DNA from 3 places in the Rhodococcus (subgen. Prescottella) soli genome. Region 3 is predicted to be linked to each of the others. Evidence: riboswitches for the same ligand, from Rfam matches in the RefSeq annotation. Region 3 holds a riboswitch; each other region holds the start of a gene.
What was found. A riboswitch is a leader RNA that binds a small molecule or an ion and turns the genes downstream of it on or off. The one in region 3 is predicted to bind cobalamin.

Region 1 (10,540 bases), 910 kb from region 3:
AACGGGCCTGCCGTGCGACGGATCGCGCGGCAGGCCCGTGGTTCTGGTCGGGAGTATTCCGTTCAGACCAGCAGGACCCCTACGAGCGCGATGAGCGCCACCCAGACCGTCGACGCGGCGGCGAGGACGAAGGGCCGGATGCCGACCTTCTTGATCGTCGCGATGCGGACACCGGCGCCCAGGGCGAACATCGCGGCCGTCAACAGTGCGGTCTGCAGCCAGCTCGCTAAGGAAAGGACACCTGCCGGAACGAATCCCATCGAGCGGATGACCACGAACCCGAGGAACGCGACGACGAAGAACGGAACCAGCGGCGGCCGGGTGGAGGTGGCGCTCTGCTCGACCGACCGCCGGCGCTGCATCACGCTCAGGACGGCCATCACGGGGGCCAGCATGAGGACCCGGGCCAGCTTGACGATCGTCGCCACGGTCAAGGCCGCGGTGCCGATGATCCCGCCGGCGGCGACGACCTGCGCGACCTCGTGGATCGATCCGCCTGCCCACAGTCCCGCCTGCATGTCGTCGAAGCCGAGCGCGTTCGAGAGCAGTGGGATGGTCGGAATCATCAACGTGCCGAAGATCACGACGAGCGCGACGGCGGTGAGGACCTCTTCCTCCTCCGCCTCCACGACACCGTCCGCAGCGGCCACGGCAGCGGCGCCGCAGATGGAGAAGCCACAGGCGATGAGCACCCGTTGGGTCCACGACAGGCCCAGCAGGCTGCCCACGAACATGGTGCCGACGATTCCGAGAACGACGATCGCGACGACCATCGCGATGACGCCCCATCCGAGTCCCAGGATGTCGCTCAGGACCAGCTGGAGGCCCAGCAGTGCGATCCCGACCCGCAGAAGCTTCTTGGACGAGAACGTGATTCCCGCACTGAAGCTTGCGGGCAGCACAACCAGATTGGCCACCAGGGCGCCCATCACGATCGCGATCAGGAGCGGGCTCAGTGTGGGGACGAAGTGCCTGATGCCCATTGCGATGGCGGCTGCCGCGGCCGACAGTGCAATGCCCGGTACGTAGGCACGGACTCCGTCCAGCCGAGAGACGGCGGCAGGGGAGGGGGGCGCGGCGACCAGTTCGTCTTGCTGCCCCAGTTCGGATTTCACAGGACAACGATCCTCCATCGGGCGTTTGTTCGGTAGAGCCCGATTGGGCAACACCTCATATCGAATTGATATGATCTTTCGGGCCGCCATACACTCGACGCATGTCTCCCCGGTCACTCGACTTCACTGCGCTCGAATTGTTGGTCAACGTCAGCGACTGTGGAAGTCTCAGTGCTGCAAGTCGACTCGTGGGAATGGCTCAGCCCAACGCGAGTCGCTGCATCAAGCAGTTGGAACGCCGGTTCGGAATGACGTTGCTGCGGCGCAGCACCACCGGATCGGTCCTCACGCCCAGCGGAACTGTGGTGGCCTACTGGGCTCGAAAGATCTTGGACGACACCGAGAAGCTGCTCGAAGTGGTCGACGGGCTGCGGGCGGAACGGTCACGCGGACTGCGCGTCAGTGCCAGCATGACCGTCGCCGAGCATCTGATGCCGTTGTGGTTGGGGCGCTTTCGCCAGTCGCATCCGGAGCTGACGATCCATCTCGAGGTGCACAACTCGCTGCGAGTGTTCGAGCAGATCTCCGACGGCTCCTGTGAGCTGGGCTTCGTCGAGTCGCCGACCATTCCGAAGCGGCTCAAAAGTACGCCCGTGGCCCGGGATCGCCTGGTGATCGTCGTCCACCCCGGGCATCCGTGGGCGACCCGAACCCGGCCCGTCACCCCGCCCGAGCTGGCGATGACACCGTTGATCGTGCGCGAGCCCGGTTCCGGCACGCGGACCACGCTCGACCTCGCGCTCGAACTCCACTCGCGTGCCGCTCCGCTCCTGGAACTCGGCAGCTCGGGCGCGATCCGGAGCAGCGTCCTGGCGGGGGTGGGGCCCGCGGTGTTGAGCACTCTCGCGGTCGCGGACGCCGTCGCGTCCGGTGATCTCGCGGTGGTCGAGGTCGAGGGACTGAAGCTCGATCGGACCCTGCGCGCCGTGTGGAGCGCGCAGGGGCCACTGCACACCGCCGCGGACGAGTTGGTGCGGATGGCACGCGATTTCGGAAGCGAACGTCCCGCGCGACGACGGGCGTGAGCGTGGTGCCCGGTGTCCCGGCCCCATGGGACCAGGACACCGGGGTCGGTCGTCTAGATCCCGGCCCGCACCAGGCGCGCGGCCTCGACGAGATTCCGGAGCGAGGCCTCCACCTCGACGTTGCCACGCGTCTTGAGGCCGCAGTCGGGGTTGACCCAGAGCCGTTCGGCGGGGACGGCCTTCAGTGCCGCCCGCAGCGACGCGGCGATCTCGTCGACCGACGGCACTCGCGGCGAGTGGATGTCGTAGACGCCGGGTCCCACGCCCAGGTCGAAGCCGACGGCATTGAGGTCGTCGAGAATCTCCATGTGGGACCGGGCCGCCTCGATGGACGTGACGTCGGCGTCCAGGCCCGCGATCGCCCCGATGACCTCACCGAACTCCGAATAGCACAGGTGGGTGTGGATCGCGGTCGTGTCGGCGATGCCCGACGTCGCAAGCCGGAAGGCGCCGACGGCCCAGTCCAGGTAGGCGGGCTGGTCGGCCGCCCGCAGCGGCAGCAGCTCCCGCAGCGCCGGCTCGTCCACCTGGATCACCCTCGCGCCGGACGCCTCGAGGTCGATCGTCTCGTCACGGATCGCGAGGGCAACCTGGTCGGCCGACTCGGCGAGCGACTGGTCGTCGCGCACGAACGACCACGCCAGGATCGTGACGGGACCGGTGAGCATGCCCTTGACCGGCTTGTCGGTGAGCGACTGTGCGTACGAGATCCAGTCGACCGTCATCGGCTTGGGGCGACGCACGTCGCCGAACAGGATCGGCGGGCGGACGCAGCGGCTGCCGTACGACTGCACCCAACCGTTCGCGGTGGCGAAGAACCCGTCGAGTTGTTCGGCGAAGTACTGGACCATGTCGTTGCGTTCGGGCTCGCCGTGGACGAGCACATCCAGACCCAGCTTCTCCTGCAGCGCAACCACATCGGCGATCTCGGCGCGCATGCGGCGCTCGTACTCGGCCCGATCGATGTCACCCTTGCGCAGGGCGGCGCGGGCCACGCGGATCGCGGTGGTCTGCGGGTACGAACCGATCGTGGTGGTCGGCAACTGCGGCAGGGGCAGTTCGGTCGCCTGGAGGGCGCGACGTTCCGCCGCCGGGATGCGCTTGCGGTCGGCGTCCGTCAGCGCGGCGAGGCGGTCGCGGATCGCGTCGTCGTGCAGGCGCGGATCGGCGGCCCGGGTCGCTGTCGCGGCGCGGGCGTCGGACAGTTCGTCGGCGATCGTGTCACGCCCGTGCCGTAGTGCGGTCGCGAGAGCGGCGACCTCGCCGATCTTCTCCGAGCCGAACGCCAGCCACGACCGCAGTGCGCGGTCGAGGCCGTCCTCGCCCTCGAGCGTGTAGGGGACGTGCAGCAGCGAGCACGACGTGGACACGGCCACGGAACCCGCACGCTCCCGGAGGGTTTCGAGGGCGTCCAGCGATCCGTCGAGCCCGTTGCGCCAGACGTTGCGGCCGTCGACGACACCCGCGACGACATGCTTGCGCTCGAGCCCCGGCGTCGAGGCGACCGACTCGAGCGAGCCCGCGACGAGGTCGACGGCGATGCCCTCGACCCCGGTCTCGACGAGTGTCGGCAACGCGTCCCCGAGGTCACCGAAGTACGACGCCACCAGGATTGCCGGGCGGTGGTCCACCGCGGCGAGGCGGCCGTGCACCGCCCGGGTCGCGGCCAGTTCGGCGCCGGTGCGGTCGGCGACCAGCGCCGGTTCGTCGATCTGGACCCACTCGACACCGGCGTCGGCGAGCCTGCCCAGCAGCTCCGCGTACAGCGGAACGATGTCGTCGAGGCGGTCCAGCGGCGCCTGGTTCTCGAACTTCGACAGCAGCAGGAAGGTGACCGGCCCGATCACCACCGGTCGGGCCGGAACGCCCAGCGCCCGGGCCTCCTCGACCTCGCCGAGCACCTTCGCGGGGTGGAGCGTGAACGTCGTCGCCGGGGTGATCTCGGGAACGAGGTAGTGGTAGTTGGTGTCGAACCACTTCGTCATCTCGAGCGGAGCGACGTCGGCGTTGCCGCGGGCGGCCGCGAAGTAGCGGTCCAGTTCGTCGGCGATCCCGGCGACCCGCTCGGGCAGCGCCCCCAGCATCGCGGCGGTGTCGAGCATCTGGTCGTAGTACGAGAAGACGTTGACCGGGACGGAGTCGATGCCCGTCTCGACCAGTTCGGTCCACGTCTGTCGGCGCAGTTCCTTGCCGACCGATTCGAGTGCGGAGGCATCGAGTTTCCCGGCCCAGTAGGACTCGACTGCCTTCTTGAGTTCGCGACGGGGTCCGATGCGCGGGGAGCCCAGTACGGTTGCGGTGAAAGCGGATGTCACGGTGTTCTCCAGTTGCTCACAGCGTGGATGGTCACCGCCGGCAGACGAGAAGAAGCGAGCCCCTGGTGCGCGCCCGCCAGCGGGCAGCACGAAGTGCAGCGCGTCGCCCATTCTCGCCTTTTCCTCGAGGCGGTGGACCGTCGAGCACGGCGTGCCCGACACAGTCGGCAGGTCTTCGGACTCGTGGGCGCTCGGGCGGTTGCGAAGCCGCCGAACCTACTGGCCGTCGCTTCCCAGACCTGTCGGTCCAGTGCATGTGACGGCGGTCGTTCCCACTCACCGCTGCGGGACAGTCCCGGACTTCCACCGGGTTCCCTCTCACACTCGTCGGTCTCACGACCGCGAATGCTTCGACGCCGGGGCGGTCTTCGGGGCTCCTCACGACCGCGCCAGGCGAACCAGCTGCACCGTCCAGCATAGGACGTCCACGGCGGACGTCTAGAGCCAGCCGTTGGCGTCCGCTATTCGCACGGCCTCGGTGCGGTTCTCCGCGCCGGTCTTGCCGATCGCGGACGACAGGTGGTTGCGGACCGTGCCGGCGGACAGGAACAACGTGGCCGCGATGGACGCGACGGATGCACCGTCGCGGGCGGCCAGGAGCACCTCGGTCTCGCGGTCGGTGAGCGGTGACTCCCCGCTGACGAGGCTGTCGGCGGCCAGCGCCGGATCGACGACACGCAACCCCGCGTGTACCCGTCGGACCGCGTCGGCCAACTGGCGTGCGGGTGTGTCCTTGACGACGAATCCCGATGCGCCGGCCAGCAATGCGCGTCTCAGATACCCGGGTCGGCCGAACGTCGTCACGATCAGGACCCGGGTGGTGGGCGCGGCCTCGCGCAGCGCGGCGGTGGCCGAGATTCCGTCCAGCCCTGGCATTTCCACGTCGAGCAGCGCGACGTCAGGGTGGTGCAGGGCGGCAGTCGCCACCACCTCGTCGCCGCGTCCCACCTCGGCGACGACGTCGAGGTCCGGCTCCAGATCCAGCAGGGCGGCGAGGGCGCCCCGGACCAGCGCCTGGTCGTCGGCGAGCAGCAGGCGAATCGTCACGGTGCCTCCTCGGCGACGACCTGGACGGAGAAACCTCGAGGCTGCGGATGCGTGACGATCACGCGGGCGTCGGCTGCTGCCGCGCGCTCCCGGAGTCCGGTGAGTCCGTTGCCCGCGAGCAGGGCGTCGGTGCCCACGCCGTCGTCGACCACCGCCACGTGGCGGTCGTCGATCGTCACGGTGCAGCGTCGAGCACCGCTGTGCCGCACGACATTCGTCACCGACTCTCGCACGGTCCAGGCGAACAGCTCCCGCAGCCGGGTGGGGACGGCGTCGGTGCTGTTGGGCAGGTCGGCCTCGATCCCGGCGGCACGCAACGCCTCACGGGCCCGGGCGATCTCGACGGGCAGTGAGACGCCGCGGAACCCCTCGACCGCCGATCGGACGTCGGCGAGTGCGTCCCGGGAGAGCCGCTCGAGGTCGTCGAGTTCGACACGGGCCCTGTCGGCATCGACGTCGAGGAGCCGGTTCGCGAGCTGTGCCTTGACGGTGATGACGGTGAGCGAGTGGCCCAGGATGTCGTGCAGATCCCGGGCCATGCGGGCGCGTTCCTCCTGCACTACGCGCAACTCGTCCTCGTCGCGCCTGTTGAGCAGCGCGATGTTCCGGTTCATCAGTGCGGTGACGCCCGCCATCGCGAACGCGGCCGCGCAGATCGCGAGCGGCAGGCTCGACACGTTCCAGCCGGCGCGCGTCGCCAGCAGCTCGACCACGCCGGCGACGCCGAGGGCGACGGCACCGCCGGCGATCGCGGGCAGCAGCGTCACCGCGGTCACCGCGAGGAACACCGTCGACGCCAGCCCCGCCTCGCCGAGCGTGACGGTCATGATCACCGCGAGAGCGACGAGCACTGTCATGTCGCCGATCGCCTGTGGGAGCGGGGGCCGCAATTCGCGACGCATCCGACCCCGACGTGCCGAGGAGAACACCGACAGGAAGACCACCGCGAAGAGGAGCGTGGCTGTGATGCCGATCCAGCCGCTCGCCAGATCGCGCCGATGCCATCCCGCTGCCAGTGGCTCGAACAGGAACACCAGCCAGACGGCGGCGAAGACGATGCCGAAACGGCCCCACCGCTGCACTGCGGCGGGGCGTTCGGTGCTGATCACGTCGAACACGCTATACGCGGGCGGTGTCGCGCTGGAACCGCCACACGGCTCCGCCGACGAAGATCGCGAGCCACACGACGACGTTGACGATCCACGTCCACTGGACGGCGTCGCCGGTGAGCGGGGCATGCACCAGGTTGCCGATGCCGAACATCGGCGTGAACTGCGCGATCGTCGCCCACACGGAGCCGTCCTGCAGCGGAATGAACAGGCCGCCGCCGAACGCCAGCAGCGCCAACCCGGGTCCGAGGATCTGCATGACGTTCTCGCTCGGCAGCAGGTATCCCATGAAGAGCCCGAAGGCCGCGAAGATCGACGATCCGAGCCACGCGATCACCGCCGTCGTCACCCACAGCGAGCCGTCCATGTCGGCGGAGGTGAACGCGCCGACGGCGTACACGACCGCCAGCGCGACCAGTCCCAGCGTCATCGCGACCACGAGCTTCACCGCGATGTACGCGACGGGGGACAACGGGGTCAGCCGCAGCTGCCGGCTCCAGCCCGAGGCCCGCTCCACCGACACCATGGCGCCGCCGCTGGTGGTCGCGATCATCGCGCCGTAGAGCGCCATGCTGATCATGATGTACGCGGTGACGTTGCCCCGGCCGGCGTTCTCCTCGCTGTAACCCTGGCCGAGGCCGAAGATCAGGAAGAACACGACCGGCATCACCAGTGTGAAGATGACGGTCCGGCGGTTGCGGAGCAGGCGGCGCAACTCGAGTCGCAGCAGGGTGGTGTTGAACCCGCCCCAGCGGACGGTCGGACGGGTGGCAGCGAGAGTGGTCATCGAACCGGTCCTTCGGTGTGGTCGGTGGTGAGGGCGATGAAGGCGTCTTCCAGTCCGCGCGAGACGATTTCGAGGTCGTGGGCCGCGGTGTGGAGGAGCAGATGGCGGGCCACCGCATCGGTGTCCGACGAGTGCACGACGAGCGTCTCGCCGCGCAGCTCGACGGCGTCGGCGTGCGGAATGGACTGCAGCAGTGCGGCGTCCGCGCCGGGCACCGTCGCGCGTAGGGTGCGGCCGGCGGCCATGGCCTTGACCTCGGCAGTGGTTCCGTCGGCCACGACTTGTCCGCGGCGCACCAGCACGATGCGATCCGCGTACGCGTCGGCCTCCTCGAGGTAGTGCGTCGCGAACACCACGGTGCGGCCGGCGTCGGCGTCGGCGCGGATCGCCGACCAGAACTCGCGCCGGCCCTCGACGTCCATTCCCGCCGTCGGCTCGTCGAGCAGGAGCAGCGACGGGTCGGGCAGCAGCGCCATCGCGAACCTCAGCCGTTGCTGCTGGCCACCGGAGCACTTTCGGACCGGCCGATCCGCGATGTCGAGGATGCCGGCGCGGCGCAGCACCTCGTCGACGGGTCGTGCGTCCGCGTAGAGGCTCGCGGTGAGCTGCACGGTCTCGCCGACGGTCAGCTCCGGCAGCAGCCCACCGGTCTGCATCACCGCCGACACCAGCCCCCGGGAGATGGCGTCCCGCGGAGACAGCCCGAACACCTCGACCGTCCCCGAACTCGGCTGGGAGAGACCGAGGATCATGTCGACCGTCGTGGTCTTGCCGGCTCCGTTGGGACCGAGGAAGGCCACCACCTCGCCGGGGCGGATCGTCAGATCCAGGCCGCGGACGGCGTGCACCTGACCGAAATGCTTGTGGACTCCGGTCAGGTGCACCGCGTCACTGCTGTGCGGGCCCCGGCGGAGTATGGGAGTCGGCTGCGCTGTGGTCATGCCTCGAATCTGCCCGCCCGCGGGCCGTCATCCCTCGCCCGTCCGTCACGACCTCGGCATGACAAATGTCAGGGCTGCGGGCGGCGGGCGGGTCTCACGTCGGCGCAGCCGACCCCGACCCGCTCCGATGTGATCGTCGTCTCCTTCGCGGGGGAGGTGGTGCGCACCGGGAAGAGACCCGTTACCCTGGACCGCGTGTCAGCGACCTATTTCTGGTTTAGCAGGCCGGCCCTGGGTGGGTCGGTCGGCGTAACCACGCGCTGACAATCTTCCACCCTAGAGCCGGATGACAGACCGGCTCGCTGGGATTCTTCAGTCTTCGAGGGTCGGCCTGAGAACAGGAAACCGAACCCCATGACCGTTATCGCCAACGACCAGCGCCTCGACGATCAGCGCACCGTCAGCATCAGCCCGCTCGTCGCGCCGTCCGTGGTGCGTGCCGAGCACACCCCCGACGACGTCGCCGCCGCGACCGTGCGCTCGGGCCGCGCCGACACCGTCAACATCCTCAACGGCGACGACGACCGCCTCGTCGTCGTGGTCGGCCCGTGCTCGGTGCACGACCCCGAGGCCGCGATGGACTACGCGCGCCGGCTGGCCGCGAAGGCCGAGGAACTGCGTGACGACCTGCAGATCGTCATGCGCGTCTACTTCGAGAAGCCGCGCACCACGCTGGGCTGGAAGGGCCTGCTCAACGATCCGCACCTGGACGGCACGTACGACATCAACACGGGTCTGCGGATGGGCCGCAAGCTGCTGCTCGACATCTCCCGCCTGGGCCTGCCGGTGGGCTGCGAGTTCCTCGACCCGATCATCCCGCAGTACATCGCCGACCTGGTCACCTACGGCGCGATCGGCGCCCGCACCGCCGCCAGCCAGGTGCACCGTCAGCTGTGCAGCGCGCTGTCGATGCCGGTCGGCATCAAGAACTCCACCGAGGGCGACATCCAGGTGGCGGTCGACGGCACCCGCGCCGCGGCGGCGAGCCACGTGTTCCCGGGGACCGATCTCGAGGGCCAGGCCGCGCTGATCCACACGGTCGGCAATCCGGACTGCCACGTCATCCTGCGCGGCGGCACCGACGGCCCGAACTACGACGCCGAGACCGTGGCCGACACGATGGCGCGGCTGCACAAGTCGGGTCTGCCAGAGCGTGTCGTCGTCGACGCCAGCCACGGCAACAGCCGCAAGGACCACAACAAGCAGGTCGACGTCGCGGCCGACATCGCCGAGCGGATCGCGGCCGGTGACAGGAACGTCGTCGGCATCATGCTCGAGAGCTTCATCGAGGCCGGTCGTCAGGACCTGACGCTGGGTCACGCCGACGAGCTCACCTACGGCCAGTCCATCACCGACGCGTGCATCGACTGGAACACCACCGCGGCAACGCTCGACCGTCTCGCCGCCGCGGTCGCCTCCCGTCGCAAGGGCGAGTGACTCGCAGGCTCTTTCGCGCTGCTCCGCGGCTGTGGCCGCGGAGCAGCGCCGTTTCCCGGGGCCTGTCGGTGCCCGGCAGTAGCGTCGGCGCATGGGATACGAAATTCAGATCACCGTCGACTCGAAGGACCCGCACCAGCAGGCCAAGTGGTGGGCGAACACGCTGGGCTGGCAGGTGGAACCCAGTGACGAGGAGTTCATCAGGGGCCTCGTCGCGGCCGGGCACGCACAGGAATCGGACACGACCGTGTTCGAGGGCGTGCTCGTCTGGCGGGAGGGAGCGGCCATCCGGGACCCCGAGCAGCCGCAACGCCCCCGGGTGCTGTTCCAGCTCGTGCCGGAGGGCAAGTCCGCCAAGAACCGGCTGCACTTCGACGTCCGGGTGGGGGATCGACGCGAGGACGTGGCCGCCGAACTGGTCGAGGCCGGAGCGTCGATCCTCCACCGCGGGCAGCAGGGGCCCAGCATCTGGATCACCATGACGGATCCGGAGGGCAACGAGTTCTGCGTGTCCTGACGGGAGTCAGTCGACGGCGCGGCGGGCGAACGACAGCCCGACGCGAAGCGCCCCCGCGGCCTCGAACAGCGCATCGGTTCCGGCGTGCCCGTAGCCGGTGAGGTTGACGAAGGCGTGGATGAGTCCGTGGTGGACTCGCAGTGTCGTCGGGACGTCGGCCGCGCGCAGGCGCTCGGCGTACTCGACGCCCTCGTCGCGGAGAACATCGAACCCCGCGAGCGCGATGTAGGTAGGAGGCAGTCCGCTC
Region 2 (10,540 bases), 1.0 Mb from region 3:
CGACGCGGAGACGTCGAGGTGGTTGGTCGGCTCGTCCAGCAGCAACACGCAGGGGCGCTGCGCAAACGCCCGGGCGAGCTGCGTCTTCTGTTTCTCGCCACCGGACAGGCTGTGCCACAACCGGTGTCGCAGCTCCGAGATTCCCGCCATGGCGAGGCTCTCGGTGATCACGTCGGCCATGCCCACGGCGGCCGGCCGGGCCCAGCCGCCCCGGTGCGGAATCACGCCGAGCTCGACGATCTGCTCCACCGTCAGCTCGAGTTCGGTCGCGGAATGCTGTTCCACCAGTGCGACCGTCCGCGCGAACTCGCGCCGGTTCATCGCCTTCACAGGCTGCCCGTCGATCGTGATCTGCCCGCGGGAGGGGCGGGTGAGTCGGGCGATCGCCGACAGCAGCGACGTCTTGCCGGAACCGTTCGGGCCGATCAGCCCGGTGACCTGTCCCGCCGGCGCACGACACGTCACGGCGTCGAGGATCGTCGTGCCGTCCAGCGACCACGTGACGTCGTCGACGCGGAACTCCGGCGAGTGGTGGGTCATGCCTGCGCTCCTCGTCGGCGGAGCAGCCACACGAACGCCGGGACTCCCACGACGGCGGTGACGACGCTGATCGGCAATTCGCGTCCCGGTAGTACGGTGCGGGCCGCGATGTCGGCCCACACCAGCAGCAGTGCGCCCAGGAGGGCCACGGCGGGAAGCAGGCGGGCGTGCAGCGGTCCGACGAGCATGCGGGCCGCATGCGGCACGACGAGCCCGACGAAGCCTATGATCCCGGCCTGCGCGACGAGCGCCGCCGTGCACAGCGACGCGGTCGCGTACAGCACCCAGCGGGAGCGTTCGACGTCGGTGCCGAGGCTCGCGGCGGCCCGTTCACCGAACGCGAACGAGTCCAGCACCCGGCTGTGGGCGAGCATGACGGTCGTGGTCAGTGCGAGGACGATCAGAATGCTGATCAGGCCCGACCACCGCACGCCGGCCACCGAGCCCAGGGTCCAGTCCAGCACCCGGCGCGCCGCGTCCCGGTCTCCGAGCATCACCAGGGCCGACGTCAAGGCTGCCGTGAGTTGCCCCACCGCGATTCCGGCGAGGACGAGGCGATTGGGCATCAGCGCACCGGACCGGGACGTCGCGATGGCGAACACCAGCAGCAGGCTTCCGAGTGCGCCGACGAACGCGGTGGACGAGACGGCGCCGAAACCCAACGCGCCCACGGCTGTCGCGCCGGTGGTGAGGGACAGGACCGCGCCGAGCGACGCGCCCCCGGACATGCCGAGCAGGTATGGATCGGCCAGCTGGTTTCCGGTCAGCGATTGCAGCACGGCGCCGCAGAGCGCGAGGCCGGCGCCGATCGCCGCGGCCGCCAGCACCCGCGGCATCCGCAGATCGACGACGATGTGCGTGGTGAGCAGGTCGGTGCCGTCGCCGATCCCGAGTCGACCGCCGATCGCCTGCAGCACGGTGCCGATCGACAGATCGGCCGCACCGATCGCGACGCCGGCCGCGCAACTCACCAGGAGCAGCGCGACCAGCACCGCCGACCAGCCGGCCGCGGGCATCGCAGCAACCCGGGCCGGCACCCGGGTCGTCACGCTCATGCCCGTTCGCCGCCTAGTTGCCCGGCCACCAGGCTCGCGCCTTCGATCAGCCGCGGGCCGGGGGTGGTCGTCGAGAACGGCACCACGACGAAGGCGTTGTCACGCACGGCCTTCAGATCCTTCAGTGCCGGATCGTTGCGGAGGTACTCCTTCTTCGCCTCGGCCGTGTCCCACGAGGCGTCGGCCAGGACGATGACGTCCGGGTTCGCCTTCAGCACCGTCTCCCAGCTGCCGTCGGCCCACGCGCCGTTGATGCCGGCGAAGATGTTGGAGCCGCCGACCGCGTCGATGATCAGCTGGGGTCCGCCGGCGTTGCCCCCGACGTACGGCGTGGTGGTCTTGCTGTCGTACCAGAAGATGGTCCTGCCCTTCGCCGGGGCAGCGGCCTCGACGCCCGCGAGGGTCTCGCGCATCTGGGCGGCCTGGGACTGCGCCTCGGCCTCGTGGCCGAACAGGGTGCCGTAGTCGGTGATCTCGGTAGCGATCGAATCCCACGCGACGGGCGGCCGCTTCGACTTGTCCTTGCAGCCGAACGGGGAGACGTAGGTGGCGATGCCGAGTTCGTCGAACGACTCCTGCGAGCCGACGCCCTTGTCGCCGAACGCGCTCGAGTACGACGCCAGTACCAGGTCCGGCTTGGTCTCGAGCAGTGCCTCGCGGCTGGGGTAGCTCTTCTCGTCGAGCACCGGGACCTGCGCGTACGCGGCCTGCCACTGCGGCGCGACGACGTCGTCGAGGTATGCGGTGCCGACCATCCGGTCCTGCGCGCCGATCGACAGCGCCGACTCGGTGGCACCCTGATTGAGGGTGACGCCGCGCTCGGCGGGCCCGGGCATGGTGACGGTGCGACCGCAGTTCTGCAGGGAGATCGACGCGGCGGCGGCGTCCGAGTTCGACGATCCGCCGCAGGCGGACAGGGTGAGAGCAGAGGCGATCGTGATCGCCGTGGCCGCGACGATCCGCGGCGTGACGTGGGTGCGCAAAGCGACCCGCCTTCCATGACTCGTGGAAAACGTGCAGGTTTGCGTCACGGCCGGTCTCCTGGCTCGGCAGGGATGACCGCCGACTACGCCTTCCCGGATGCATGCGCATCCAGTGGCTGGGGTCGAACCCCGAGTAGTCGACGTACCTGCCCACAGTGGCGAGTACCGCGCCGGCTTCTACCGGACTTCCCGAACACCGTGACGACAACGTGAAGAATAGACGACCCCGGTCCGCGCCCCCGTCCGCCTTGTCCGCTTCCGACGGCCCGGAGTGTCCATTCGAGGGTTCAGTACGTGGACGGTTTCGGCGTCTTCGGCATCAGCGCCGACGACAGCGTCAGCAGCACGGCCACACCGAGGACACCGAGGAAGACGAGGTGGATCGCGCCGGCGAGATCGGTCGGATTCGGTTCGGCGACGTCGCCGACACGCGAGTTGACGAGGGCGCCGAACACCGCGACACCGACGGCGCTGCCGATCGAGCGGGCGAACATGTTGGTCGACGTCACCACCCCGCGTTCGCTCCAGTCGACGCTGGACTGTGCCGCGATCAGTGTCGGCGTGGCGATCAGGCCCAGGCCCGACCCGATGACGAAGGCGACGGCTCCGACGTGCCACACCGCGGACGCGGACGACAGCAGCGTCAGCAGCACCGACCCGGCGAGCACCAGGGCGCTGCCGATCAACGGGGTGGTGCGGAAACCGACGCGCAGGTACAAACGTCCGGCCTGCGACGCGGCGAGCGGCCAGCCGATGCTGAGCACCGCCAGCGCGAAGCCCGCGACCAGTGCGCCCGTGCCGAGCGCCCCCTGCACGAAGGTCGGCACGTAGGACGTCAGGCCCGTCACGATCGCGCCGACCGCCATCGACGCCAGGCTGCTCGCGACCAGGACCCGGCGGGTGAGCATGTGCAGCGGCAGGATCGGATCCGCGGCGCGGCGCTCGACGAGGACGAACGCGATCAGGAGAGCGGTGCCGGCCACGAAGACACCGATGCCGGCCGGGGACACCCACGCCCACGCCTGGCCGCCCTCGAGCAGTCCGAGGATCACCAGCGTCGCGCCCGTCGTGAGCAGGACCGCGCCCGCGTAGTCGGTGCGCGGCCGGGTGCCGGTGTTCGTTCGCTTCGTCGTGTTCTCGGTGAACTTGCGCTGCAGCATCCACGCCGCGAGCACACACAGCGGAAGGTTGACCAGGAAGATCCACCGCCACGACAGGTACTCGGAGAACACCCCGCCGAGCGTCGGACCCAGCACCGCCGACATGGCCCACACACTGGCGATGTACGCCTGCACCTTGGCGCGTTCGGCCACGGTGTAGATGTCGCCGGCGATCGTCATGCTCATCGGCTGCACCGCGCCGGCGCCCAGGCCCTGGATCGCCCGGAACACGATGAGCGCGGGCATGCTCCACGCGACGCCGCACAGCAGCGACCCGACCGCGAACAGCGCGATGCCCAGGTGCATGACCGGCTTGCGCCCGAACATGTCGGCGAGCTTGCCGTAGATCGGCACCGACACGGCCTGCGCCAGCAGATAGATCGAGAACAGCCACGGGAACTGGGTGAAGCCGCCCAGGTCGCCGACGATCGTGAGCACCGCGGTCGCGATGATCGTGCTGTCGAGCGCGACCAGGGACGTGCTGAGCATCAGGGACAGCAGGATCGGGCCGCGCTCCGAACGCAGTCCTACCGATGCCCTGGCTGCGACGGTCGTGCCGGTCGCCATCCACCCTCCCGCCGATCGATCGCTAGCTCTGAACAAGGCTAACTATCCCCGGCCGTCGCGGCGTCCCCGCCACACCGGGAGAGGCCTGTCGTGGGGCCGACCACGGGGTGCGTCGATTCGCAGGACCGATAGGGTAGCCACGTGCGTCCTTCACTCGAGTCCTACTCCCACCTGGCCGGCGGCAAGGTCCGCGATCTGTACACGATCGACGACGAGCACCTGCTGCTGGTCGCGAGTGACCGGATCTCGGCCTACGACCACGTGCTCTCGACGCCCATCCCGGACAAGGGCCGGGTGCTCACCGCGATGAGCGTGTTCTTCTTCGAGAAGCTCGGCGGCACCAACCACCTCGCGGGCGATCCGCTCGACGAGCGCATCCCCGAGGAGGTCCTCGGACGCGCGCTGGTGGTCCGCAAGCTGAACATGCTCCCGGTCGAGTGCGTGGCCCGCGGCTACCTGACGGGCTCGGGGCTGCTGGACTACCAGGCCACCGGCGCGGTGTGCGGTGTCGAACTCCCCGAGGGTCTGGTCGAGGCCAGCCAGCTGCCCGAGCCGATCTTCACCCCGGCCAGCAAGGCGGAGCTCGGTGATCACGACGAGAACATCGACTTCCAGGCCGTCGTCGACAAGGTCGGCCAGGACCTCGCCGTCAAGCTGCGGGACGACACGCTCGACATCTACTTCCGGGCCGCCAGCTTCGCCCGGGATCGCGGGATCATCCTCGCCGACACCAAGTTCGAGTTCGGACTCGACGCCGACGGCAACCTGGTCCTGGCCGACGAGGTGCTGACGCCGGACTCGTCGCGGTACTGGCCGGACGAGGGCTACGAGCCCGGCAAGGTGCAGCCGAGCTTCGACAAGCAGTTCGTGCGCAACTGGCTCACCAGCCCCGCATCCGGGTGGGACCGTGCGTCGGACACCCCGCCCCCGCCGCTGCCGCAGGACATCGTCGATGCCACTCGCGCCCGGTACATCGAAGCGTACGAGCGCATCTCGGGCCTGTCGTTCGAGGATTGGGTGGGCTGAGATGAGCGCGTCGACTCCGCCGGTCGCCAAGCGGGTGCCGTTCGAGCGCACCCATCACGGGGACACGTTCGTCGACCACTACGAGTGGTTGCGGGACAAGGAGGACCCGGAGGTCATCGAGTACCTCGAGGCGGAGAACGCATACACCGCGCAACAACTCGAGCACCTGGAGCCGTTGCGCGAGAAGGTCTTCCAGGAGATCAAGTCGCGCACGCAGGAAACCGACATGTCGGTGCCGACGCGTCTCGGCCAGTGGTGGTACTACTCCCGTACGGTCGAGGGCAAGCAGTACGGCGTCCACTGCAGGTGCCCGATCGCCGGACAGGACGACTGGACCCCGCCCGAGCTGTCCGCCGACACGGCGATCGACGGCGAACAGGTCCTCCTCGACGGCAACGCCGAGGCCGAGGGGCACGAGTTCTTCTCGCTCGGCGCGTTCTCGGTGAGTCACGACGGCACGCTGCTCGCGTACGCGGTGGACGTGATCGGCGACGAGCGGTACACGCTGCGGTTCAAGAACCTCGTCACCGGTGAGATGCTCGCCGACGAGATCCCGAACACCGCGCCGGGTGCGACGTGGGCCATCGACCACCAGCACGTCTTCTACCTGACGGTGGACGAGTCGTGGCGACCGGACACGGTGTGGCGGCACAAGCTCGGCACCCGACCGGACCAGGACGTGCGGGTCTTCCACGAGCCGGACGAGCGCTACTGGGTGTCGGTCGGATCCACCCGCAGCGAGAAGTACCTGATGATCTGGCTCGGATCGAAGGTCACCACCGAGGGCTGGATCCTCGAGTCCGCGAACCCCGAGGGCGACTTCCGGGTGATCCTGCCGCGACGCGAGGGCGTCGAGTACGCGGCCGAGCACGCCGTGATCGCGGGCGAGGACCGGTTCCTCATCCTGCACAACGACGTCGTCGACGGACGGAAGGCCGAGAACTTCGTCCTGGCGCAGGCTCCGGTCGCGGATCCGAACGCGATGGAGATCCTCGTTCCGCACCGCCACGACGTGCGGCTCGAGGACATCGACACGTTCGCCGACCACCTGGTCCTCAGCTACCGCCGCGACGTGCTGACGCGGGTGGCCATCTGGCCGCTCACTCCCGAGGGCTACGGCGAGCTCACCGAGATGGAGTTCGCCGAGGAACTGTTCTCGGTCGGTCTCGGTTCCAACCCGGAGTGGGAGCAGCCGACGCTGCGGATCGGCTACACGTCGTTCATCACCCCGTCGCGGGTGTACGACTACCAGCTGGCGACCGGTGAACTGGTCCTGCGCAAGTCGCAGCCGGTCCTGGGCGGGTTCGATCCCGCCGACTACGAGCAGCACCGCGAGTGGGCCATCGCCGACGACGGCACCCGCATCCCGCTGTCGGTGGTGCGGCGCAAGGGAATCGGCGGAGATCCGGCACCCACGCTGCTGTACGGATACGGTTCCTACGAGGCCAGCATGGACCCGGCATTCTCGGTGGCGCGGCTGTCGCTGCTCGATCGCGGCATGGTCTTCGCGGTCGCGCACGTGCGCGGCGGCGGCGAGATGGGGCGGCACTGGTACGAGAACGGCAAGACGCTCACCAAGAAGAACACCTTCACCGACTTCGTCGCGTGCGCCCGTCATCTCATCGACGAGGGGCGCACCACGTCGGAGCAGTTGGTCGCCGACGGCGGCAGCGCGGGTGGTCTGCTGGTGGGCGCGGTTGCGAACCTCGCCCCGGAACTGTTCGCCGGGATCCTCGCGAACGTGCCGTTCGTCGACCCGCTCACGTCGATCCTGGATCCCTCGCTGCCGCTCACGGTGATCGAGTGGGACGAGTGGGGCAACCCGCTCGAGGACCCGAACGTGTACGCGTACATGCGGTCCTACAGCCCCTACGAGAACGTCGAGGCCAAGGACTACCCGGCGATCCTGGCGATCACGAGCATCAACGACACCCGGGTGCTGTATGTCGAACCGGCGAAATGGGTTGCGGCGCTGCGGTCCACGAAGACCGGCGGTGCTCCGCTCCTGCTCAAGACCGAGATGAGCGCCGGGCACGGCGGCGTCAGCGGACGCTACGAGAAGTGGAAGGAAGTCGCGTTCGAGTACGCATGGGTGCTCGAGACCGCGGGCGCTTCCTGATCGGCTGACACCGACGTTCCGGCGGTGCCCCCACACGGGCGGCACCGCCGGAACGCGTCGTCAGCTGTTGGCGGACACGCTCGCATCCACCGTGTGCGGGGCGGTGGTGCGCAGTCTGTTCAGGGTCTCCTTCGACAGGAAGACCGCGAGGGCCGACACTGCGATGAGCGCGACGAAGTACCACGCGATGTTGTCGGTGCCGCCGCCGTTGTCGAGGCGGTACAGCCAGTTGGCAAGGAGCGGTGCGGTTCCGGCGCCGAGGACCGAGCCGAGCTGGAAGGTCAGCGAGACGCCCGTGTAGCGATCCCGGGTCTCGAACTTCTCCGCGAGGAACGCGCCGATCGGGCCGTACATCGACGCCTGGATGATCGGGTTGCCCACCAGGAAGCCGAGTGCGACCAGCCAGTAGCTGTCGGAGTTGAACAGCGCGAACATCGGGAAGACGAGGGCGACGGAAATCGCCGCGCCGGCGAGCATGACCCGTCGGCGTCCGAACCGGTCGGAGAGCGCCGCGAAGAACGGAATCGCGAAGATGTGCAGCACGCTCGAGAAGGTCAGCATGTAGAGCGCGTCCTGGCGGGGAACCGTGCCCTGGGCGGCGATGTAGGGAACCATCCACACCGCGAGGAGCGCCTGCATGAACAGCGGTCCCGCGGCGGCGAGAATGCCGTACACGGTGGAACGGGGGTACTTCTTCAGCACACGGAGAATCGGTGTGCCGGTGCGTACCTCGCCGGCCGCCTGCGCCTTCGCGAAGTCGGGGGATTCCGTGACGCGGTAGCGCAGGAACAGACCCACGATCACGAGCACCGCGGAGAGCAGGAACGGCACGCGCCATCCCCAGCTGAGGAAGGCGTCGTCGGGGAGACCGGAGAAGAGGGCGAGAACCAAGGTCGCGAGGACGGATCCGGTGGGCCCGCCGGTGACCGCGATCGATGCGGCGAACCCGCGACGTTCCTCGTTCACGTGCTCGGCCGCCATCAGGGTGGCTCCCGCCCACTCACCGCCGACGGCCAGGCCTTGGACGATGCGAAGCGCGACGAGGATCAGCGGTGCCGCCACACCGATCGTCGCGTAGGTCGGCATCAGGCCGATGGCGACGGACACCAGACCCATCATCAACAACGTGATGACCAGGATGTTCTTGCGGCCGTACTTGTCGCCGAAGTGGCCGAAGAGGATGCCGCCGATCGGCCTCGAGATGTATCCGGCGAGCAGGATGACGAACGACAGGGTGGAGCCCAGGCCGGGGTCCATCGTGTCCGGGAAGAACAACTTCGGGAAGACCAAGCCTGCCGCGGCGCCGTAGAGCAAGAAGTCGTAGTACTCGACTGTGGATCCCAGGAAACTGGAGATCAGAGCTCGGCGTGAGTCCACCGGAGAGGGATCCGGGTGCGTCGTGTTCAGGGGTTGCATTGCGCTCCTTCAGTCGGCGACCACGTCAGTCGCCGACTGAAAGAGTTGATTGTGCCGTGCATCACATCAATCCGGCGTTCCGTACGACGGCACGGTCCGCGTGGGCGGTCGACACGGCGGGCGCTTCTGAGCGACGCCTGCCGCAGACGGTCAGCGCGACGAGGAGGCCGCCCAGCTGTAGCGCACCTGGGGGCGTCCCGTCCGCCCGTACTGGGTCCGTCGTTCCAGCACGCCGTCGTCGGCGAGGCGTTCCAGGTAGCGCCACGCCGTCACCCGGGACACCCCGGCCGCGGTCGCGACTTCGGCCGCCGTCAACGGTCCGTCGGCGTCACGCACACACGCTCCGATCAGGTCCGCGGTCTGCGGGGCAACACCTTTCGGAGTGGTGGCGCGCTGGTCGGCGCTGCGCAGCACCGCCATCGCCCGATCGATGTCGCGCTGGCTCGCTGCGGTTCCGCCCGCGGGGAGCGCGGCCCGGAACTCGCGGAAGTGCTCGAGCTTGTCGCGCAGTGCCGCGAACGTGAACGGCTTGAGTAGATACAGCACGACCCCGCGCGTCACCGCGGTCCGCACGACGTCGAGGTCGCGGGCCGACGTGACGGCGATGATCCCGGGGCTCGGGCGCAGGCCGCTCAGTGCCCCCGCGAGATCGAGTCCGCTCGCGTCGGGGAGACCGATGTCGAGCAGGACCAGGTCGATCGGCTCGTCGGAGGTCGCGGCCTCGGCCACGGCACGCATCCCGTCGCCGGCGGTGTGTACCACCGCGTGGACCGAGAAGCCCTCGACGCGTTCGACATACGAGCGGTGCGCCTCGGCGATCAACGGTTCGTCCTCGACGATCAGCACGCGGATCATCGGTCACCGTCCTTCCCGCTTTCGTCCGGCCGCGTCGCCGTCGGCAGTGGAATCTCGATCACCAGCATGCCCGCCAGCGAGGGCTCGGTGCGCAGTCGGCCGCCGTGCCGGGCCACCACCTGGGCCACCAGCGCCAGACCGAGGCCGCGTTGGCGCGCCGGCCGCCCGTCCACCTGTTTGGTCGAGTAGCCGCGGGTCGTCGCCTGCACGAGCGTCTCGGGATCCATGCCGGGTCCGCTGTCGGCGACGCGGATGACGAGCGTCGAATCCTCCTCCGCCACGGTCACTTCCACCCAAGGGCTGTCGTCGTCCGACACCCGCGCCGCCTCGATCGCGTTGTCGATCAGATTCCCCACCACGGTCACGAGTTCGAGCGGGCTCAGCGCGCGGGTCGGGCCGAGTGCGGTGTCCTCGGTGACCGTCAGCTCGACGCCCTGCTGCGCCGCCTCCGTCACCTTGCCCAGCAACAGTGCCGCGAGCGCCGGCTCGTGCACGGCGGCGGTGAGACGGTCGATCAGCTGCTGCGACGTCGCCAGTTCGGCCGTGGTGAACGCGACCGCCTCGTCGCTGCGGCCCAGCTCGACCATCGTCACGATCGTGTGCAGACGGTTCGCGTATTCGTGGGCCTGCGCGCGCAACGACTCGGCGACGCTGCGGGCGGAATCGAGTTCGCCCAGTGCGCTCTGCAGCTCGGTGTGGTCGCGCAGCGTCACGACCGTGCCGATGCGTCGGGCCTCCCACAACACGGGTGCGCGTCCCACGAGCAGCACCCGGTCCGCCGTCAGGTGCACCTCGTCCTGTTCCTCGTCGGCGTCCGGA
Region 3 (10,540 bases):
CACGAACCGGTGATCGGTGCGGCGCAGCTTCGCGAGGGACCGCTCGGAGCCGTTCCAGGCGTCGTGCAGCAGATTGTGCTGCACGACACGCATCTCGTGGTTCGCGACGTGCTTGAGCTGGTACGGCGACGAGACATCCCCGAGCGCGAACACTCCCTCCGCGGTGGTGCGCTGGTACTCGTCGACGATCACCCGGCAGGACTCGTCGACCGCCACCCCACCGAGTGCGGCGTCGAGCCGGTCACCGTTCGGCGTGCGACCGACCGCGACGAGCAGTTCGTCGCCGGCCACGACGGTTCCGTCCGACAGTTCGATCTGGACGCCGTCGCCCACCGAACGGGCCGCGACCATCGGGTGGCACAGGTGGACGTCCCACTTGCGCTGCGCCAGTTCGGTGAACCAGTCGGAGACGTCGCGGTCGAGGTGCCGGAGCAGCCGGTCGCTGCGGGCGATGATCGACACCTGCACGCCGAGCGCGGAGAACACGTGCGCGAACTCGGCGGCGATGAACCCCGATCCGAGGATGACGAGGCGTTCGGGCAGCTCCGTCAGCCGCATGATGTCGTCGTTGGTGTGGTACCGGACACCGCTGGACTCGATCTCGGCGGGGATCGTCGGCCGCGAACCGGCCGCGATCACGACCTGGTCGGCGGTGATCACCTCGCCGGTTCCGGTGTCGATGGTCCGCGGGCCCACGAACCTCGCGTGACCGCGGAAGACGGTCACGTCGGCGCAGTCGTCGGTGCGGTACCGCTCGCCGCCCGCCGAGATCGGATCGATCCGGCCGAACACCCGCTTGACGATGTCGTGCCAGCGCACGTCGTCGAGTGTCGCGTCGATGCCGAGCTTCGACGACTCGGTGACCGCGCGGGCGACGTCGGCGGTGTAGACGAACATCTTGGTGGGGATGCAGCCGACGTTGAGGCAGGTGCCGCCGAAGGTGCCCTCCTCGAGGATCGCGACCTTCTTGCCGTCGTAACGCTGGTCGAGGATCGAATTGCCCGATCCGGTACCGATGATCGCGATGTCGAAGTGGGTCACTCGCGGGCTCCCGTCTCGGTATCGATGGTCGATGCCGGCTCAGTGTCCGCCGCGGCGAGGTGGTGGGCGTCGAGCCACGACAGCCACAGGTCCACCTCGTGGAACGCCGCCGCGAGCGGCCCTGCGGTGGAGAGGAACACGTCGTGGCGGGCGCCGTCGATGGGGACGGTCGTGGTGCGGTTGCCGAGGCAGCCCGCCCACTTGGCGATCTGGTCGACGTCGAGGACGGCGTCGGCGGCGTCCACGCTGGGGTTGTAGCGGGAGGCGAACACCGTGGTCTTCGAGCGCAGGACCAGCGACGGCACCCCGATGTCGAGTCCGCGGTGCAGGTGCGCGTGGCCGCGGCGGACGGCGCGCAGCCAGCCGAACGTGATCGGGAACCCGGTGAGCGGCTTCCAGTCGAGGTTGTACTCCCACTCGCCGTTGGCGCCGACGTGCAGGCTCGAGCCGTACGTGTCGAGCTTCTGCCCCGGTACCGGGGTCTTGCTGGACACCCGGCCCAGCGCGTCGATCGCGGCGGTGGTGCCGGCGTTGCGCAGCAGGGCGGGGCCCTGCAGGTCGAACCAGGGACTGTTGAGGATGACACCCGCCACACCCGCGCCCGCGGATCCGCCCGGTCGGCGCTCGACACGGTCGAGCCACAGCGGCACGATCAGGCCACCGGTCGAGTGGGCGACCAGCAGGACCTGACCGCCGCCGATCTGCTCACGCACCAGGCTCAGCGCCTCGTCCAGTTCGCGGTCGTAGTACTTCAGATCGGTGACGAAGTGCGGCGTCTGCCCCGGGCGCCGCGACCGGCCGCATTTGCGCAGGTCGAGGGCGAAAAAGGTGTATCCCTGCTCGGCGAAGTGCTCGGCGAGGTGCTGCTGGAAGAAGTAGTCGGTGAAGCCGTGGACGTAGAGCACCGCTCGGGTGCCGGTCATCGTCGACGGCTGATAGCGGACCAGGGTGGCCTCGACCGCGCCCTCCCCGTCGGGGTCCGACCCCAAAGGGATTGTCAGCTGCTGGTATCCGTCGCCCAGGACGTCGGGGGCCCAAGTAGTCACGATCACACTCTATTGGCACAACGGAGTCGTTTGCGAGGGGCACAATTGGGGAAGGTGACGCACAGGTAACCTAAGCGCCACAGGCGCGCGAAATGCGGTCTGTGCACGTAATGTCTCGAATGGATGCGATCGGTGTCGCAAGGCCGGTGAACGCGTGGGATCCGGGCGGGCGATGCGTGCAGAACAGGTCGCGTGTAACAGACAAGGAAGTCGATTCTCCAGTGTCAGACCAGAACGTAGTGGCGAAGACCGATGTAGTGCTCGTGGGTGCGGGCATCATGAGCGCAACGCTCGGCGCGATCCTGCGTCAGCTGCAGCCCGACTGGTCGATCACCACCTTCGAACGCCTCGACGCGGCTGCCGCCGAGAGCAGCGACCCGTGGAACAACGCAGGCACCGGCCACTCGGCCCTGTGTGAGCTGAACTACACGCCGGCCAAGGGCGACGGTGTGGACATCAGCAAGGCGGTCAACGTCAACGAGCAGTTCCAGGTCTCCCGGCAGTTTTGGGCCTACGGCGTCGACAACGGGATCCTCACCGATCCCAAGGAGTTCATCAACCCAATTCCGCACGTCAGCTTCGTGCACGGCGCCGACAACGTGAAGTACCTGCGCGCCCGCTACGACGCACTCGCCGGCCACCCGCTGTTCGCCGGCATGGAGTACTCGGAGTCCGAGGACTACTTCTCCGACCGCCTGCCGCTCATGGCCAAGGGGCGCGACTTCTCCGACCCCGTCGCCCTCAACTGGACCGAGTCCGGCACGGACGTCGACTTCGGCGCCCTCACCAAGCAACTGCTGGGCTACGTCGGCGCGTCCGGCGGCCAGGTGTTCTTCGGTCACGAGGTCCGCAACCTCACCAAGCAGTCCGACGGCAGCTGGCTGGTCAAGGTCGAGAACCTACGCACCGGTGCGAAGAAGACCGTGAACGCCAAGTTCGTGTTCGTCGGTGCCGGTGGCGGTGCCCTGCACCTGCTGCAGAAGTCCGGCATCAAGGAGGCCAAGGGCTTCGGAGGCTTCCCGGTCAGCGGCCAGTTCCTGCGCTGCACCAACCCGGAGCTCATCGCGCAGCACCGTGCCAAGGTGTACGGCAAGGCCGCGGTCGGTGCGCCTCCGATGTCGGTGCCGCACCTCGACACCCGCGTCATCAACGGCCAGCAAGGCCTGCTGTTCGGCCCCTACGCCGGCTGGTCGCCCAAGTTCCTCAAGAACGGCAAGGTCACCGACCTGCCCGGCTCGGTCAAGCCCAACAACCTCACCTCGATGCTCGGTGTCGGCCTCACGGAGATGGGCCTCACCAAGTACCTCATCGGTGAGCTGATGCAGTCGCCGGCCGACCGCATCCAGACGCTGCGCGAGTTCGTGCCGCGCGCCACCGGCGGCGACTGGGAGCTCATCACCGCCGGCCAGCGCGTCCAGGTCATCCGCAAGAAGGGCAAGGGCGGCGTCCTCGAGTTCGGCACGGCCGTCGTCAACGCCGAGGACGGCACCATCGCCGGCCTGCTCGGCGCGTCGCCGGGCGCCTCGACCGCCGTGCCCGCCATGCTCGACGTCCTGGAGCGCTGCTTCCCGCGCGAGTTCGAGGCGTGGAAGCCGAAGCTGCAGCAGATGGTCCCGTCGCTGGGTCAGAAGCTGTCGGACAACACGGCCCTGTTCCAGCAGGTGTGGGACTGGAGCACCCGTGCGCTCGAGCTCGGCGCCGCCGCCGACGCCTCCGCGCCCGCGGTCGACCAGGTGGTCGAGTCCGCCTCGGTCTGAGTTTCGTTCGTCGTTCGCACTGCCGCGGCGGGGGCTCTTCCCCCGGCCGCGGCAGTGTGCTGTCGGGGCACTGCAGGGTGCCGCCCGTGCAGCACGGTAGGGTGCTGCAACTGAAGGAACGTTTGCGGGGAAGTCCTGTGAGAATCAGGCGCGGTCCCGCCACTGTGAGGGTTCGATCCGATCGACCCGAGCCAGAATGCCGCGACGTTTCGTACCGCCAAGCTCTCGGCGCGGAGACCGAGGAGTGAAGGGATTCGATCGTTGCGTCACACCCACGAGGCCAGCCCTGGACCTGCAGGGTTCCCATTCAGTGCAATCGTCGGGCAGGACCGGCTCCGCCTGGCGCTGATCCTGTGCGCCGTCCATCCCGGTATCGGCGGTGTGCTGGTGCGCGGCGAGAAGGGCACCGCGAAGTCGACCGTCGTGCGCGCGCTCGCCGCGCTGCTGCCCGACGTCGAGCAGGCGGGCGAGCGCCGTCGGGCCCGGCTCGTCGAGCTGCCGGTGGGCGCGACCGAGGACCGCGTCGTCGGCTCGATCGACCTCGAGAAGGTGCTGCGGGACGGCGAACGCGCCTTCCAGCCCGGACTCCTCGCCGACGCGCACCAGGGCGTGCTGTACGTCGACGAGGTCAACCTGCTGCACGACCACCTGGTCGACGTGCTGCTCGACGCCGCCGCGATGGGCCGCGTCCACATCGAACGCGACGGCGTATCCCATTCGCACCCCGCGCGGTTCGTGCTGGTGGGCACCATGAACCCGGAGGAGGGTGAGCTGCGGCCGCAGCTGCTCGACCGGTTCGGCCTCGCCGTCGACGTCGCCGCGTCCCGCGACGTCGACGTCCGCATGCAGGTGGTGCGCCGCCGCCTCGACTACGAGCGCGACCCCGATGCCTTCGCCGCCCGCTACGCCGACGAGGACGCCGACCTCGCCCGACGGATCGCCGCGGCCCGCGCGACGGTCGACGCCGTCGAACTGTCGGACACCGAACTGCGGCGCATCGCGTCGGTGTGTGCGTCGTTCGACGTGGAGGGCATGCGGGCCGATCTGGTCCTCGCCCGCACGGCGACCGCGCACGCCGCCTGGCGCGGTGCCGACGCGGTCGCGGAGGAGGACGTGCGCGTCGCCGCGGAACTGACGCTGCCGCACCGTCGTCGCCGCGATCCGTTCGACGAGCCCGGCCTCGATCCGCAGCAGCTCGACGACGCGATGGACAAGGCCGACGCCGACGCCCGCGCGGACGAGGATCCCGAGCCCGACCCGGACGGCCCCGGTGGCGGCGAGACTCCCGCGGATGCACCGTCCGAGGCGCCGAAAACCGAGTCGGCCGAGCAGGATTCGCCGACTTCTGGTGGCGGCTCGGAGCGCCGGGCGGCCGCCCCCGGCCCCCAGTTCCAGGCGCGCCTGCTCGAGGTCCCCGGCGTCGGCGACGGCGCCCCCGGCCGCCGCTCACGTTCCCGCTCGACCCGCGGCCGCACCGTGCGCCCGACCACGGAACGCGGCACCGGACTGCACCTGGTGGGCACGCTGTTCGCCGCGGCCGAACACCAGACCACCCGCGGGCGGGTGAGTGGACCGATGCGATTGGCGCCCAGCGACATTCGTGGCGCGATCCGGGAGGGGCGCGAGGGCAACCTGGTGCTGTTCGTGGTGGACGCGTCCGGCTCGATGGCCGCACGCGACCGGCTCTCCGCGGTCACCGGCGCGGTCGTCTCGCTGCTGCGCGACGCCTACCAGCGGCGTGACAAGGTTGCCGTGATCACCGTGCGGGGTCGCGACGCCGAACTGGTGCTGCCGCCGACGTCGTCGGTGGATGTCGCGGTGCGGCGCCTGCGCGCCATGAAGACCGGGGGCCGCACGCCGCTGGCCGAGGGGCTCCTGCGTGCGCGGGACGTCGTGCTGCGGGAACGCGTGCGGGATCCGCGGCGGCGGGCGCTGGTGGTGGCCCTCACCGACGGACGGGCGACCGGCGGCAAGGACGCCGTCGCGCGCGCCAAGCGCGCCGCCGGCATGCTCGCCGACACCGGGGTGGCCTCGATCGTCGTGGACTGCGAGACCGGCATGGTGCGGCTCGGCCTCGCCGCCGAGATCGCGCGTGACCTGCGCGGCGGCTGCGTGCGCCTCGCCGAGCTGTCGGCCCAGCAGGTCGCCGGCGTCGTCCGCGCCGCCGCCTGAACCACCGCCCGAAAACCCAAGCCCGAGAAAGGGACTGCACATGCCTCAGGGCGTACCCGAGAACGTGCCCGCCGACGGGCTCACCACCCGACAGCGTCGCAACCAGCCGGTGCTCGCGGTCCACACCGGGCCCGGCAAGGGGAAGTCGACCGCCGCGTTCGGCATGGCGCTGCGTGCCTGGAACCAGGGCTTCGACGTCGGCGTCTTCCAGTTCGTCAAGAGCGCCAAGTGGAAGGTCGGCGAGGAGGCCGCGTTCCGCGCGCTCGGCGAGCTGCACGAGACCAGCGGCGTCGGCGGCGCCGTGCAGTGGCACAAGATGGGCGAGGGCTGGTCGTGGTCCCGCAAGCACGGGACCGAGGAGGACCACGCCGCGGCCGCACTCGAGGGCTGGCGTGAGATCGCCCGCCGCCTGGAGGCCGAGACGCACCGCTTCTACGTCCTCGACGAGTTCACCTACCCGCTCAAGTGGGGCTGGGTGGACACGGAGGAGGTTGTCGAGGTGCTGCGATCACGCCCCGGCAACCAGCACGTCGTGATCACCGGGCGCGACGCCCCGCAGGCGCTGATCGACGCGGCGGATCTCGTCACCGAGATGACCAAGATCAAGCACCCGATGGACGCCGGACGCAAGGGCCAGCGTGGCATCGAGTGGTGATGGTGGTGATCCGTTGAGTACTCCTGCCGTCGTCATCGCCGCGCCCGCGTCGGGCAGCGGCAAGACGACCGTCGCCACCGGTCTCGTGGGCGCTCTGCGAGCCGACGGCGACCGGGTGGCGCCGTTCAAGGTGGGGCCCGACTACATCGACCCCGGATACCACGCGCTCGCCGCGGGACGCCCGGGACGAAACCTGGACGCCGTGCTCGTCGGCGCCGACCGGATCGGTCCGCTGTTCCGCCACGGCTGCGACGGCTGCGACATCGCCGTCGTCGAGGGCGTGATGGGACTGTTCGACGGCAAGATCGACCCCGGTTCGACGGAGCCGTCGGCCGAGGGATCGACCGCGCAGATCGCCGCGTCCCTCGGTGCGCCGGTCGTTCTCGTCGTCGACGCGCGCGGCCACAGCCAGAGCCTGGCCGCCGTCCTGCACGGCTTCTCGACTTACGACGCGGCGGTGCGCATCGGCGGGGTGATCCTCAACCGCGTGGGCAGCGCACGGCACGAGCAGGTGCTGCGGCAGGCGTGCGAGCGGGTGGGTCTGCCGGTGCTCGGTTCGGTGCCGCGCCTGGCCGAACTCGAGGTGCCGTCGCGTCACCTCGGTCTGGTGCCCGCGGTCGAGCACGGCCGCGCCGCGACCGACGCCGTCGGCGCGATGACGGAACTGGCCGCCGCGCACCTGGATCTGTCCGCCATCCGGGCGCTCGCGCGTTCGTCTGTCGACGTGGCCGCGTGGGATCCCGTCGCCGAGATAGGGCTCGCGGCGACCGGACCGCGGCCGGTGATCGCGCTCGCCGGTGGCGTCGCCTTCACGTTCGGCTACGCCGAGCACCGGGAACTGCTCGAGGCCGCGGGGGCGGACGTCGTGACGTTCGATCCGTTGCAGGACGAGTTGCCCTCCGGGACAGTGGGTCTGGTGCTGCCCGGCGGCTTCCCCGAGGAACACGCCGTGGCGCTGTCGTCGAACACCGCTCTGCTGCAGCAGATTCGCCGGCTCGCCGCCGACGGCGCCCCGATCCACGCCGAGTGCGCGGGACTGCTGTACCTCACCCGCAGCCTCGACTGTCACCCGATGGCCGGGGTCATCGACGTCGACGCGCGGTTCGGGTCGCGCCTGACCCTCGGATACCGCGAGGCCGTCGCGGTCACCGACTCGGTGCTCTTCGACGCCGGAACCCGCGTGACGGGGCACGAGTTCCACCGAACCTCGCTCGAGGTCGGAACCGCCGACGGTTTCGGCCCCGCATGGGGATGGCGGGCCTGGGACGCCGGGGCGACCCGGGAGGGCTTCGTGGGCGGGCCCGCCGGCTCGGTGCACGCGTCGTATCTGCACACCCACCCCGCCGGGAACCCGCAGTCCGTCCGCCGATTCGTGGACGCCGCCCGTGGGTGAGCTGTGCGTGGGTGTGGGGGCCGGCAGCGGCGTGCGTGCCGCGGAGATCGTCGCCGCCGTCCGTGACGTGTGCGGCGACGAGCCGGTCGCCGTCCTGGCGACGCTGGACCGGAAAGCGTCGCTGTCGCCGTTCCTGGACGCGGCCCAGATCCTGGGGACCCGCGTGGTCGGCTACCCGCCGGAGCGTCTCGCGGCGGTACCGGTCCCCAACCCGGTGAGCGGGGTCGCCGACGCGGTCGGCACCCCCAGCGTCGCCGAGGCCGCGGCCATCCTCGCCGGCGGCGGGGGAGTGCTGGCCGTGACCAAGCGCGTCACGAATGGCGTCACGGTCGCCGTCGCCCGTAGTGTTTCGAAATCTGTCGAGTGAACATCCGCATGGATAGGGAGAACGGGGAGACGAGTGTCTGCTTCCGCCGGTGACGAGACCAGCTACCTGGTCGGGCTCAACCTGACGGACCGTCGTGTCGTGGTGGTCGGGGGCGGCACCGTCGCGCAACGTCGCCTCGGCCTGCTGGTCGCGTCCGGGGCCCGCGTCCACCTCATCGCCCGCGAGGTCACGCCGTCGGTCGAGGGCATGGCGACGTCCGGACAGATCACGCTGGAACTGCGCGACTATCGCGACGGCGACCTCGACGGCGCCTGGTACGCGATGGCGTGCACCGACGAGCCCGCGACCAACGCGGCGATCGTCGCCGAGGCCGAGCGCAGCCGCGTCTTCTGCGTGCGCGCCGACAGCGCCCGCGAGGGCACCGCGGTCACGCCGGCCACCGGCACCTATGAGGGGCTCAGCATCGGCGTGCTCGCCGGCGGCGCGCATCGTCGATCAGCGGCGGTGCGCACCGCGCTGCTCGAGGCGCTGCAGTCCGGCGCGGTCTCCGACACCGACGAGGCGCCCGCACCCGGCGTCGCGCTCGTCGGCGGCGGCCCGGGCGATCCCGACCTCATCACCGTCCGCGGCAGGCGCCTGCTCGCGCGCGCCGACGTCGTCGTCGCCGACCGTCTCGCGCCGCCGGAGCTGCTGGCCGAGCTCGCCCCGCACGTCGAGGTGATCGACGCGGCGAAGATCCCGTACGGCCGGGCGATGGCGCAGGAGGCGATCAACGCCGCACTGATCGACGGCGCGAAGGCCGGCAAGTTCGTCGTCCGGCTCAAGGGCGGCGACCCGTACGTGTTCGGCCGCGGCTTCGAGGAGCTCGAGGCGTGCGCGGCCGCCGGTGTGCCCGTGACCGTCGTGCCCGGCATCACGAGCGCGATCTCGGTGCCGTCCGCGGCCGGGATCCCCGTCACCCACCGCGGGGTGACGCACGAGTTCGTCGTCGTCAGCGGGCATGTGGCGCCCGACCACCCGGACTCGCTCGTCGACTGGGCGGCGCTGGCGAAGCTGCGCGGGACGATCGTGTTGCTGATGGCGGTCGAGCGGATCGAGCAATTCGCGACCGTCCTCGTCGACGGCGGACGCCCCGCCGACACCCCGGTCACGGTGATCCAGGAGGGCACGCTGCGTACGCAGCGGGTGCTGCGGGCCGACCTCGCGACCGTCGCGGCGCGGGTCCGCGAGGAGAACATCCGCCCGCCGGCGATCGTGGTTATCGGCACTGTGGCCGGATTCTCCGCAGACCCTCGGTAACGTGAACTCTCGTGTCTGACTCCACCGTCGTGAAGTACCCCGTGACCACGCGGGCGTTCGGCCTCGCGATCATCGTCCTCAGCGGCATGCAGCTGATGATGGTGCTCGACGGCACCGTCGCCTCGCTCGCGCTCGCTCGGATCCAGGAGGACCTGGGTCTCAGCGATTCGGGCCGAAACTGGGTCATCACGTCGTACGCGCTCACTTACGGCGGATTGATGCTGCTCGGTGGTCGCCTCGGCGATGCGTTCGGCCGCAAACGCGTCTTCATCGGCGGTGTCGCACTGTTTACCGTGACGTCGTTGCTGTGCGGGCTCGCGGTCAACGAGGCCACCCTCGTCGCCGCACGCGCCCTGCAGGGCGTCGGTGCGGCCATCGCGTCGCCGACGGCGCTGGCGCTGGTGGCCACGACGTTCGCGCCCGGACCGGTGCGCAACCAGGCCATCGCGATCTTCGCGGCGATGACCGGCGTGGGCTCGGTGACCGGCCTGATCATCGGTGGCGCGCTCACCGAGGTGTCGTGGCGGTGGATCTTCCTCATCAACGTCCCGATCGGACTGGTGATCCTGCTGCTCGCGTTCGGGGCGCTCGCCGAGACCGGCGCGGAGCGACTCAAGCTCGACGTGCAGGGCGCGATCCTCGCGACCCTTGGCTGCACCGGCGTCGTGTTCGGATTCACCGAGGGGCCCGAGATGGGCTGGGGCAGCCCGCTGGTGCTCGTCGGCCTGATCGGCGGACTGGTGCTGCTGGGCGCGTTCCTCGCCGTGGAGCGTCGCGCCGAGAACCCACTGTTGCCGTTCTCGCTGTTCCGTGACCGCAGCCGCGTTGCGACGTTCATCGCTATCGCAC

Region 1: linked by a shared signal. The riboswitch ahead of metE (5-methyltetrahydropteroyltriglutamate--homocysteine S-methyltransferase) and the one ahead of ABI214_RS04630 (magnesium chelatase subunit D family protein) in region 3 are both predicted to bind cobalamin.
Region 2: linked by a shared signal. The riboswitch ahead of ABI214_RS09610 (ABC transporter substrate-binding protein) and the one ahead of ABI214_RS04630 (magnesium chelatase subunit D family protein) in region 3 are both predicted to bind cobalamin.

Annotation. Positions count from the first base shown of each region.
Region 1 covers NZ_CP157276.1:1,903,178-1,913,717, reverse strand. The annotation lists gene ABI214_RS09020 (YeiH family protein) at 63-1,133, opposite strand; gene ABI214_RS09015 (LysR family transcriptional regulator) at 1,217-2,140, shown strand; gene metE (5-methyltetrahydropteroyltriglutamate--homocysteine S-methyltransferase) at 2,194-4,455, opposite strand; cobalamin riboswitch at 4,605-4,816, opposite strand; gene ABI214_RS09005 (response regulator transcription factor) at 4,894-5,502, opposite strand; gene ABI214_RS09000 (sensor histidine kinase) at 5,499-6,611, opposite strand; gene ABI214_RS08995 (ABC transporter permease) at 6,622-7,398, opposite strand; gene ABI214_RS08990 (ABC transporter ATP-binding protein) at 7,395-8,339, opposite strand; gene ABI214_RS08985 (3-deoxy-7-phosphoheptulonate synthase) at 8,694-9,776, shown strand; gene ABI214_RS08980 (VOC family protein) at 9,868-10,293, shown strand; gene ABI214_RS08975 (alpha/beta hydrolase) at 10,300-10,540, opposite strand, start outside.
Region 2 covers NZ_CP157276.1:2,027,185-2,037,724, reverse strand. The annotation lists gene ABI214_RS09620 (ABC transporter ATP-binding protein) at 1-540, opposite strand, end outside; gene ABI214_RS09615 (FecCD family ABC transporter permease) at 537-1,595, opposite strand; gene ABI214_RS09610 (ABC transporter substrate-binding protein) at 1,592-2,578, opposite strand; cobalamin riboswitch at 2,610-2,794, opposite strand; gene ABI214_RS09605 (MDR family MFS transporter) at 2,866-4,305, opposite strand; gene ABI214_RS09600 (phosphoribosylaminoimidazolesuccinocarboxamide synthase) at 4,447-5,331, shown strand; gene ABI214_RS09595 (S9 family peptidase) at 5,333-7,450, shown strand; gene ABI214_RS09590 (MFS transporter) at 7,511-8,866, opposite strand; gene ABI214_RS09585 (response regulator) at 9,017-9,721, opposite strand; gene ABI214_RS09580 (sensor histidine kinase) at 9,718-10,540, opposite strand, start outside.
Region 3 covers NZ_CP157276.1:994,034-1,004,573, reverse strand. The annotation lists gene mtr (mycothione reductase) at 1-1,041, opposite strand, end outside; gene ABI214_RS04640 (alpha/beta hydrolase) at 1,038-2,087, opposite strand; gene mqo (malate dehydrogenase (quinone)) at 2,309-3,844, shown strand; adenosylcobalamin-variant (AdoCbl-variant) riboswitch at 3,961-4,054, shown strand; gene ABI214_RS04630 (magnesium chelatase subunit D family protein) at 4,106-6,016, shown strand; gene cobO (cob(I)yrinic acid a,c-diamide adenosyltransferase) at 6,057-6,671, shown strand; gene ABI214_RS04620 (cobyrinate a,c-diamide synthase) at 6,685-8,064, shown strand; gene ABI214_RS04615 (cobalamin biosynthesis protein) at 8,057-8,431, shown strand; gene cobA (uroporphyrinogen-III C-methyltransferase) at 8,465-9,691, shown strand; gene ABI214_RS04605 (MFS transporter) at 9,778-10,540, shown strand, end outside.